3 regions of the Citrobacter portucalensis genome follow, and region 3 is predicted to be linked to each of the others. Evidence: predicted binding sites of a transcription regulator. Region 3 holds the regulator's gene; each other region holds the start of a gene.
The links. The regulator PurR, encoded in region 3, represses purine synthesis genes. The targets are predictions, from matches to a motif close to CANGCAAACGTTTGCNTG.
Positions count from the first base shown of each region.

Region 1 (3,279 bases), 2.5 Mb from region 3:
TATTCTGAAGCTGATTGAAGAAGCGGAAGAACGCCGCGCTCCCATTGAGCGCTTCATTGACCGTTTCAGCCGGATTTACACTCCAGCCATTATGGCGGTTGCGCTGCTGGTCACCCTCGTACCGCCACTGCTTTTTGCCGCATCCTGGCAGGAGTGGATTTATAAAGGGCTGACGCTACTGCTGATTGGCTGCCCTTGTGCTCTGGTGATTTCAACCCCCGCAGCCATTACTTCTGGTCTGGCCGCTGCGGCACGTCGTGGGGCGTTAATCAAAGGTGGTGCCGCGCTGGAACAGTTGGGTAGAGTCACGCAGGTGGCGTTTGATAAAACCGGCACCCTGACCGTCGGTAAACCACGCGTCACGGCGATTCATCCGGCAAGCGGTATTGGTGAGGCTGAACTGCTGGCACTGGCGGCAGCGGTAGAGCAAGGCGCGACGCACCCGCTGGCACAAGCAATTGTTCGGGAAGCACAAACGCGCGAGCTGACTATTCCTGTCGCAAAAGAGCAACGGGCGCTGGTTGGCTCTGGAATTGAAGCGCTGGTCAACGGCGAACGCGTACTGATTTGCGCCGCCGGTAAGCAGCCTGCCGATGCCTTTGCCGGGCAGATTAGCGAGCTGGAAAGCGCGGGCCAAACGGTGGTGTTGGTGCTGCGTAACGATACCGTTCTCGGCGTACTGGCCTTACAGGACACGCTGCGCGATGACGCTCGCAGCGCCATCAGCGAGCTTAATCAGATTGGCGTGAAAGGGGTGATCCTGACCGGTGATAACCCGCGTGCGGCCGCCGCCATTGCCGGTGAACTGGGCCTCGAATTCAAAGCAGGACTCTTGCCGGAAGATAAGGTGCAGGCCGTTACCCATCTTAACCAACAGTCGCCGCTGGCGATGGTCGGCGACGGCATCAACGACGCCCCGGCAATGAAAGCGGCTACCATCGGCATTGCGATGGGAAGCGGGACCGACGTCGCGCTGGAAACCGCCGATGCCGCTCTGACCCACAACCGTCTGCGTGGTCTGGTGCAAATGATTCAGCTGGCGCGGGCTACCCACGCCAATATTCGCCAGAACATTGCGATTGCGCTGGGCCTGAAGGGGATTTTCCTCGTCACCACGCTGCTCGGGATAACCGGACTGTGGCTGGCGGTGCTGGCGGATACGGGGGCGACGGTGCTGGTGACCGCGAACGCGCTGCGGTTGTTGCGTAAAGGGTAGTGCCTGTTTCTCGCCTGATGGCGCTTCGCTTATCAGGCCTACAGGTTACTCAGTCTTTATAGGCCGGAGAAGCGTTAGCGCCATCCGGCATGACAAGATTACTGCCCTTTGCGCACTAAATAACGGTACGGCAGCGAGTCGGTCTCTTTGGCCACCAGCTCATGTTCCATAAAGGTACAGAAGCCAGGAATATCGCGGGTTGTTGCCGGATCGTCGGCAACAATCAGCAGCGTTTCACCGGCCTGCATGCCGCGTACGGTTTTACGCACCATCATTACCGGTTCCGGGCAGCGCAGCCCTTGGGCATCAAGAGTATGGTCGGGGGAAGTAAACAGGTCGCTCATCGTCGTCTCATTCATACAAAAACGGCGTTATTTTACGCTCTGTTGTGGCGTAAGCCAATCAGGTTAACGATTGCGTGAAAAACAACCATTGCAATGTGCTCTTAAAGCAGTATCATGCGACGGTTTTTTATTGGGTTCCCTCACCCCATCCAACAAAAAGGTCACAATATGACTCCGTTTACACAAACTCAGCGCGTAAAAGCGTTGTTCTGGTTATCGCTATTTCATCTGCTGGTGATCACCTCCAGCAACTATCTGGTGCAGCTTCCAATCTCCATTTTTGGTTTCCATACCACATGGGGCGCGTTTAGCTTTCCGTTTATTTTCCTCGCGACCGACCTGACCGTGCGTATTTTTGGCGCGCCGCTGGCCCGACGTATCATCTTTGCGGTTATGATCCCCGCGCTGCTGATCTCCTATGTCGTTTCATCACTGTTCTATATGGGATCGTGGCAAGGATTCGGCGCACTGCTGCACTTTAACCTGTTTGTCGCCCGTATCGCCGCCGCCAGCTTTATGGCCTACGCGCTGGGACAAATTCTGGATGTGCATGTCTTTAACCGCCTGCGTCAAAACCGTCGCTGGTGGCTGGCACCGACGGCGTCCACGCTGTTTGGCAATATCAGCGATACGTTGGCCTTCTTCTTTATCGCTTTCTGGCGTAGCCCGGATGCCTTTATGGCCGAGCACTGGATGGAAATCGCACTGGTCGATTACTGCTTCAAAGTGCTGATCAGCATTATTTTCTTCCTGCCAATGTATGGCGTGCTGCTGAATATGTTACTGAAAAGGCTGGCAGATAAATCTGAAATCTCTGCATTGCAGACGAGTTAAAGGTTCATTTTCCGAGTTGTGATAAGATGGACGAATGAGCCGTTATGGCCGTTTATCGAAAGGAAGAAGTCAATGCGCAATCTGGTTAAATATGTCGGTATTGGCCTGCTGGTTATGGGGCTTGCGGCCTGTGATAATAGCGATACAAAAGCGCCAGCCGAGGGTGCTGCCGCAGAAAGTAACGCCACCGGACAACCGGTCAGCCTGCTGGACGGCAAACTCAGTTTTTCCCTGCCAGCGGATATGACCGATCAGAGCGGTAAGCTGGGCACCCAGGCGAACAATATGCACGTATATTCTGACGCAACCGGCCAGAAAGCAGTGATTGTGATTGTTGGCGACAACACCAACGAAGATCTGGCGGTGCTGGCAAAACGTCTGGAAGATCAGCAGCGTAGCCGTGACCCGCAGCTGCAGGTCGTCACCAATAAATCTATTGAGCTGAAAGGCCACACGCTGCAGCAGTTAGACAGCATCATCTCGGCCAAAGGCCAGACCGCATACTCTTCCGTGGTGTTGGGGAAAGTGGACAACCAACTGCTGACGCTGCAAATCACGCTGCCTGCTGACGATCAGCAAAAAGCGCAGACGACCGCAGAAAACATCATTAACACGCTGGTTATCCAGTAACGGTTAAGACGATGACGCGGCCTCCGGTGACACCACCTGAGGCCGTTTTTTTAACCGCCAGGTCAGCAATAACGCCACCGCTACCAGCCCTGCCGCCGCCAGATAGATAACCGGCACACCCGCCCACGTCATGACCAGCCCGGCCAGCGGCCCGGTAACCCCCAGCGATAAATCCATAAACACCGTGTAGGTCGCCAGCGCAGCGCCCTGATTTTGCTGAGGAACGGCTTTTACCGCCACCACGCCCAGCGCCGG
Region 1 is NZ_CP092466.1:284,466-287,744, reverse strand. Features, by position in the region: gene zntA (Zn(II)/Cd(II)/Pb(II) translocating P-type ATPase ZntA) at 1-1,216, shown strand, start outside; gene tusA (sulfurtransferase TusA) at 1,315-1,560, opposite strand; gene LY264_RS01350 (7-cyano-7-deazaguanine/7-aminomethyl-7-deazaguanine transporter) at 1,729-2,394, shown strand; gene LY264_RS01345 (DcrB family lipoprotein) at 2,467-3,024, shown strand; gene LY264_RS01340 (MFS transporter) at 3,028-3,279, opposite strand, start outside.
Region 1: a site for PurR is predicted at 1,620-1,637, ahead of tusA (sulfurtransferase TusA). Genes of this name have one in related genera too.

Region 2 (3,279 bases), 1.9 Mb from region 3:
GCCGCTTTTACGGACTCCGCAACGGCGCAATCATCGCCCGCGCTGACGGTGGCGCCAACTTCTGGCAGGTCAACGAAAACCATGTCACCTAACAGCTCCTGAGCGTGTTCGGTGATACCAACGGTGTAAGAGCCGTCAGCTTCTTTGCGCAGCCATTCGTGTTCTTTGCTGTATTTCAGTTCTGCAGGTACGTTGCTCATCAATCAATCTCCAAAAAAGGATGAATTACGCGACGGCTTTGCCGTTACGCACAAAAACAGGTTTAGTCACTTTTACCGGCATTTCACGGTTACGGATCTGTACGATCGCAGTCTCACCGATACCCGCAGGCACGCGCGCCAACGCGATGCTGTAACCCAGGGTTGGGGAGAATGTGCCACTGGTGATAATGCCTTCATGCTGGTTGCCAGAAGCATCGGTGAAACGCACCGGCAGTTCATTACGCAGCACGCCCTTCTCAGTCATCACCAGCCCGACCAGCTGTTCGTGGCCTTTTTCGCGCTGCATTTCCAGTGCTTCACGACCAATAAAGTCGCGGTCGGCAGGTTCCCACACAATGGTCCAACCCATATTGGCTTCCAGCGGAGAAATCCCTTCGTCCATCTCCTGACCGTACAGGTTCATACCCGCTTCCAGACGCAGGGTGTCGCGCGCGCCGAGACCACAAGGTTTGACGCCTGCTTGTACCAGCGCACGCCAGAAATCAGCCGCTTTTTCATTCGGCATGGCGATTTCATAGCCTGCTTCGCCGGTATAACCGGTGGTTGCGATAAACAAATCACCCGCCTGAATGCCAAAGAACGGCTTCATACCTTCTACCGCATGGCGCTGTTCGTCAGTAAACAACGTGGCTGCTTTTTCCTGCGCGTTTGGCCCCTGCACCGCAATCAGCGACAGGTCGTCACGAACGGTGATGTCGATGGCGTAAGGTTCAGCGTGTTGGGTAATCCAGGATAGGTCTTTTTCGCGGGTGGCGGAGTTTACAACGAGGCGGAAGAAATCTTCAGTGAAGTAGTAGACAATCAGGTCATCTATCACGCCGCCCGAAGCGTTGAGCATCCCGGAGTAGAGGGCTTTACCCGTCTTCGTTAGCTTCGCGACGTCGTTTGCCAGCAGATAACGCAAGAACTCCCGGGTGCGGCTACCGCGCAGGTCGACGATGGTCATATGCGACACATCAAACATTCCGGCGTCGGTGCGAACAGCATGGTGTTCATCGAGCTGAGAACCGTAATGCAGTGGCATCATCCAGCCATGGAAATCGACCATGCGCGCGCCACATAGCGAGTGTTGTTCGTACAAAGGAGTCTGTTGAGCCATCTTTTCCTCGTTGAATAAGCGGGGCTACCAACTCTTTCGCGGTGAAATTTTCGCCACGAAACCCAGCACCGCAGCCGCTCCAGGGGCTACGACGCAAACGTTCTCTTTGTCCTGAACTTACCACCGAAACAGACGCTAAACCATAAGTCAAAATTAACCATCACATTAGCTTATGGCGAAAAACAGCCAGATCACCAACAGAATAAAACTCCATACATATAGCAATTAATCAGAACAACAAACAAATGTAAGCGTAAAATCACAGCACCAATCCACATTAAATGTGGAAAAAATGTCAAAAATGGCGTTATGAAAAAAACGCAATATTAGAAAAACTAATGCGAAAAAAGGCGTGGAATTAGATTATTTCAAATGAGAGAAGCACCCCGGCGCGAAGGCCGGGAGAGGAAAGTGTGACGGGTCTCAAACTCTTAAGATTGTCCTTACGGACACTAACGTAACCACTCGGGAAGATCGTTCAGTCCCATCGCCTGACGGATGAGTTGTGGTTTTACGCCCGGGAGGGTATCGGCCAGTTTCAGCCCAATATCGCGTAGCAGTTTTTTCGCCGGATTCTCGCCTGCAAACAGTTCACGGAAACCCTGCATCCCCGCCAGCATCAGCGCTGCACTGTGCTTACGGCTGCGCTCGTAGCGGCGTAAATAGAGATACTGCCCAATATCTTTACCCTGACGTTGTAGCCGCTTAAGTTCATCGATCAGCTCCGCCGCATCCATAAAGCCAAGGTTAACCCCCTGACCCGCCAGCGGGTGGATGGTATGCGCCGCATCCCCCACCAGCACCAGACGATGGGCCGCGAACTGGCGGGCATAACGTCCCGTCAGCGGAAACGCCTGACGTTCGCTTTCAAGGCTGCACAGCCCCAGACGATTATCAAAGGCGATATTCAGCGCCTGATTAAACTCGTCAACGCTTGCCTGCTGCATACGTTCTGCTTCCTGCGGCGAGAGCGACCAGACAATAGAACACAGGTGTGGATCGCTGAGTGGCAGGAATGCCAGGATCCCCTCGCCATGAAACGCCTGACGCGCAACCGCACCGTGAGCTTCCTGCGTACGGATAGTCGCCACCAGCGCATGATGACGGTAGTCCCAGAAGGTGAGCGGAATGTCCGCTTTATTGCGCAGCCAGGAATTAGCGCCATCGGCACCGACGACCAGACGCGCCGTCAGCATTGCGCCATCTTTGAGGCTTAGAAATGCTTCGTTCTCGCCCCAGGCCACCTGCTGTATTTCAGCTGGCGCCATCAGCGTAATATCCGCTGAACGCTGTGCCTTTTGCCACAGTGCATAATGGATTTCTGAGTTTTCAACGATGTGGCCCAAATGGCTGTAGCCCATGCTCTGGTCATCAAACGCAATACGTCCAAAGCTGTCTTTGTCCCAGACTTCCATGCCGTGGTAGCAGCAAGCGCGACGAGCAACAATGTCGGACCAGACGCCAAGACGGGTAAGCAGTTTTTCGCTGGCTGCATTAATGGCCGAAACGCGAAGCTGAGGAGGTGCATCCGCCGCCAACGGCTGCGGAACATGTTGTTCTAATACAGCAACGCGCAACCCACTGCCCTGCAGGCCGCAGGCAACCGCCAGCCCCACCATGCCGCCACCAACAATTGCTACATCAACACTTTGCACTGTTTATACCTCGAAACCTGTAATCCGTAGGCCTGATAAGCGCAGTGCCATCAGGCATTTTTGCGGGGACCCTTGCCGGATGTCGGCGTTGCCTTATCCGGCCTACAGGTCATATTTATCGTGCAACCCAACCCAGGGTCCGCTCCGCCAGCGCATCGCGCGCAGGGGTGAATAATTCCATCGCCATCAACCCGACATTGCGCCCAACAACCAGCGGGGCCCAGTGATTGGCAAACAAATACACTAAATTGTTGGTCACACCAATCGTCGTCTCGCGATCGCGCTCGCGGCGCTGCTGATAGCG
Region 2 is NZ_CP092466.1:861,958-865,236, reverse strand. Features, by position in the region: gene gcvH (glycine cleavage system protein GcvH) at 1-200, opposite strand, end outside; gene gcvT (glycine cleavage system aminomethyltransferase GcvT) at 226-1,320, opposite strand; gene ubiI (FAD-dependent 2-octaprenylphenol hydroxylase) at 1,773-2,975, opposite strand; gene ubiH (2-octaprenyl-6-methoxyphenyl hydroxylase) at 3,091-3,279, opposite strand, start outside.
Region 2: a site for PurR is predicted at 1,411-1,428, ahead of gcvT (glycine cleavage system aminomethyltransferase GcvT). Genes of this name have one in related genera too.

Region 3 (3,279 bases):
TGACGGCAGATGCAGGTGTTTGCAGATCGGACTGAATAGCAGCAAAGGCGGGTAGATACATATCCGTTGCCAGAAAACCGAGCACGCTAAGACCTGCCAGCCAGACTAAAAACCCTTTCCCAGGTTGCATCATCATTTCTCTTTTTTAGCAGTAGAACAATGCCGCTGAGTGTAGTGAGTGTAATTCTCGCTGTGAAACGCTAATATTTGCTTACTGATTTCAAATTTTTTGCAGGCAGAATATGTGGTCGGAATATTCACTTGAAGTGGTTGATGCGGTTGCGCGTAACGGCAGTTTTAGTTCGGCCGCGCAGGAGCTGCACCGTGTACCTTCGGCGGTAAGCTACACCGTGCGCCAGCTGGAAGAGTGGCTGGCGGTGCCACTTTTTGAGCGACGCCATCGGGATGTGGAATTAACGCCTGCCGGGGCATGGTTTTTAAAAGAAGGCCGCTCTGTTATCAAAAAAATGCAGATCACGCGCCAGCAATGTCAGCAAATTGCCAACGGCTGGCGCGGACAGCTGGCGATCGCCGTCGATAACATTGTCCGCCCGGATCGTACCCGACAGATGATCGTGGATTTCTACCGTCACTTTGATGATGTGGAGTTGTTAGTTTTTCAGGAAGTGTTTAACGGCGTGTGGGACGCACTGTCTGATGGGCGTGTGGAGCTGGCCATCGGGGCCACACAGGCCATTCCGGTCGGGGGGCGCTATACCTTCCGCGATATGGGAATGCTGAGCTGGAGCTGCGTGGTAGCCAGCCATCATCCACTAGCGTCAATGCCTGGACCGTTAAGTGATGACACGTTGCGCAACTGGCCGTCACTGGTGCGCGAAGATACCTCCCGAACATTGCCGAAGCGTATTACCTGGCTGCTGGACAACCAAAAGCGCGTCGTCGTGCCGGACTGGGAATCTTCTGCGACCTGTTTGTCCGCGGGATTGTGCGTGGGCATGGTACCGACGCATTTTGCCAAGCCGTGGATCGATAGCGGTAAATGGGTTGCGCTGCAACTGGAGAACCCTTTTCCTGATGCCGCATGCTGCCTGACATGGCAGCAGAACGATACGTCACCGGCATTGAGTTGGCTGCTGGACTATTTAGGAGATAGTGAAACGTTGAACAAGGAATGGCTGCGGGAGCCAGATGAGACTCCCGCACAACAGGCTTAACGGCGGTAATCGCGGAACGGACCGTCGGCAACGGAGCGACGCTCAACCAGGCGTGGATGCACTTCGATAGACTGTGACTCTTCACGTTTATTCACGATACGGTCTAACAGCATGTTGAAGGCCGTTTCACCCAGTGAATCCTTCGGCTGGTGAATGGTCGTCAAGGCCGGCGTGAAGAAGCGGGCGTTGCGCACGTTGTCGTAGCCGATGAGTGAGACATCCTGCGGTACGCGCAGTCCCATTTCGTCAGCGGCGCACAGCGCACCCATTGCCATAATATCGCCACCGCAGAAGACCGCGGTCGGACGATGAGACTGCGACAGAATTTGCTGCATGGCGCGGTAGCCGGATTCAGGCTCAAAATCGCCCTGGACAATCCAGTTTTCAGGCACTTTAATCAGCGCTTCTTCCATCGCTTTCATAAAGCCAGCCAGACGCCCGGCCCCGGTGTTACGTTCCATTGGGCCAGGGATCACGCCAATCTCACGATGACCGCGTTCTACCAGATACCGGCCCGCCATGTAACCGCCTTCGAAGGCGTTATCAATGACCGTATCAGTAAAGTCGGCTTTTGCTTCGCCCCAGTCCATGACGACCATCGGGATATGGCGATACTCTCCGAGCATCGAAAGCAGCGACTCCGGATACTCAGAACACATCACCAGCAGACCATCAACGCGCTTTTGCGCCATCATCGACAGATAAGCCTGCTGTTTTTCGAGACTGTTCCATGCGTTACCCAGGATCAGGGTATAGCCTTTCTGGAAACAGTTTTTCTCAACGGCTTCGATAATTTCGGCGAAATAGGCCGCTTCGCTGCTGGTCGCCAGCAAGCCGATAGACTTGGTGTGATTTACCTTCAGGCTGCGGGCAACTGCGCTCGGAGAATAGTGCAGTTCTTTGATTGCTGCCCAGACAGCATTACGTGTTTCTTCCGCGACAAAGCGCGTCTTGTTAATTACGTGTGATACGGTTGTAGTGGAAACGTTTGCTCGCTTCGCTACATCTTTAATTGTTGCCATTACATCTCACTCCAGACCATATCCTAAGCTCCTGAGAATACTCCAGGTAAACGTTTGCCTTTACACACCCTTATCGCAACGTAAGGGTTGCGGCACGCCGGGAAAACGACACGGAACGTCAGGAAGGGGTCAATGGCCGGTACGCTAATCAAGTAAGCGTGGAATTTTGTCTGATCTTAACGAAAAGGGGAAGAGTTAAAAGCAGTTATCAATATAAATCGTGAGAGATTTTTGCTTTCAAGTGTGTAAAAATGCGCAATATCACTTTTTGTGTGGGAATAAAAAGGAGAAAACTTGATGAGCACCGATCTGAAATTTTCGTTAGTGACTACCATTATTGTTCTGGGTTTGATCGTCGCGGGTGGTCTGACCGCAGCGCTGCATTGATTTCCCCGAGGGAGTTAGCTCTCCCTCATCCCTTCGACTCGTTTTTCCCCGCTATTGTTTGCGAATAAGCAAAAGTCTTTTGCAGTTTTGTTAACTTTATTAATTTTGCGATCAATGTCATGCTTTTGACTCTTATTTTATGTCGTGCCACGGCTCGACGATATGGAGTCGAAATATGAAAATCAATTACCCTTTACTGGCGCTGGCAATCGGGGCGTTTGGTATTGGCACCACCGAGTTTTCGCCAATGGGGTTGTTGCCCGTCATTGCCAAAGGTGTGGACGTCTCGATTCCGGCGGCTGGCATGCTGATCAGCGCTTATGCGGTAGGTGTGATGGTAGGTGCACCGCTGATGACATTGCTGCTGTCTCATCGTGCGCGACGTAATGCTTTGATATTCCTGATGGCGATTTTCACGCTGGGTAATGTTCTTTCGGCTATCTCGCCGGATTACACCACGCTGATGCTATCGCGTATTTTGACCAGTCTTAACCATGGAGCCTTTTTTGGTCTCGGTTCTGTGGTTGCAGCCAGTGTGGTACCCAAACATAAGCAGGCCAGCGCCGTGGCAACGATGTTTATGGGGTTAACCATCGCCAATATTGGCGGCGTTCCGGCGGCGACCTGGCTTGGTGAAACCATCGGCTGGCGCATGTCGTTTATGGCCACTGCGGGGCTGGGCGTCATTGCGATGG
Region 3 is NZ_CP092466.1:2,769,831-2,773,109, reverse strand. Features, by position in the region: gene punC (purine nucleoside transporter PunC) at 1-130, opposite strand, end outside; gene punR (DNA-binding transcriptional activator PunR) at 243-1,175, shown strand; gene purR (HTH-type transcriptional repressor PurR) at 1,172-2,197, opposite strand; gene cydH (cytochrome bd-I accessory subunit CydH) at 2,495-2,584, shown strand; gene LY264_RS13465 (MFS transporter) at 2,760-3,279, shown strand, end outside.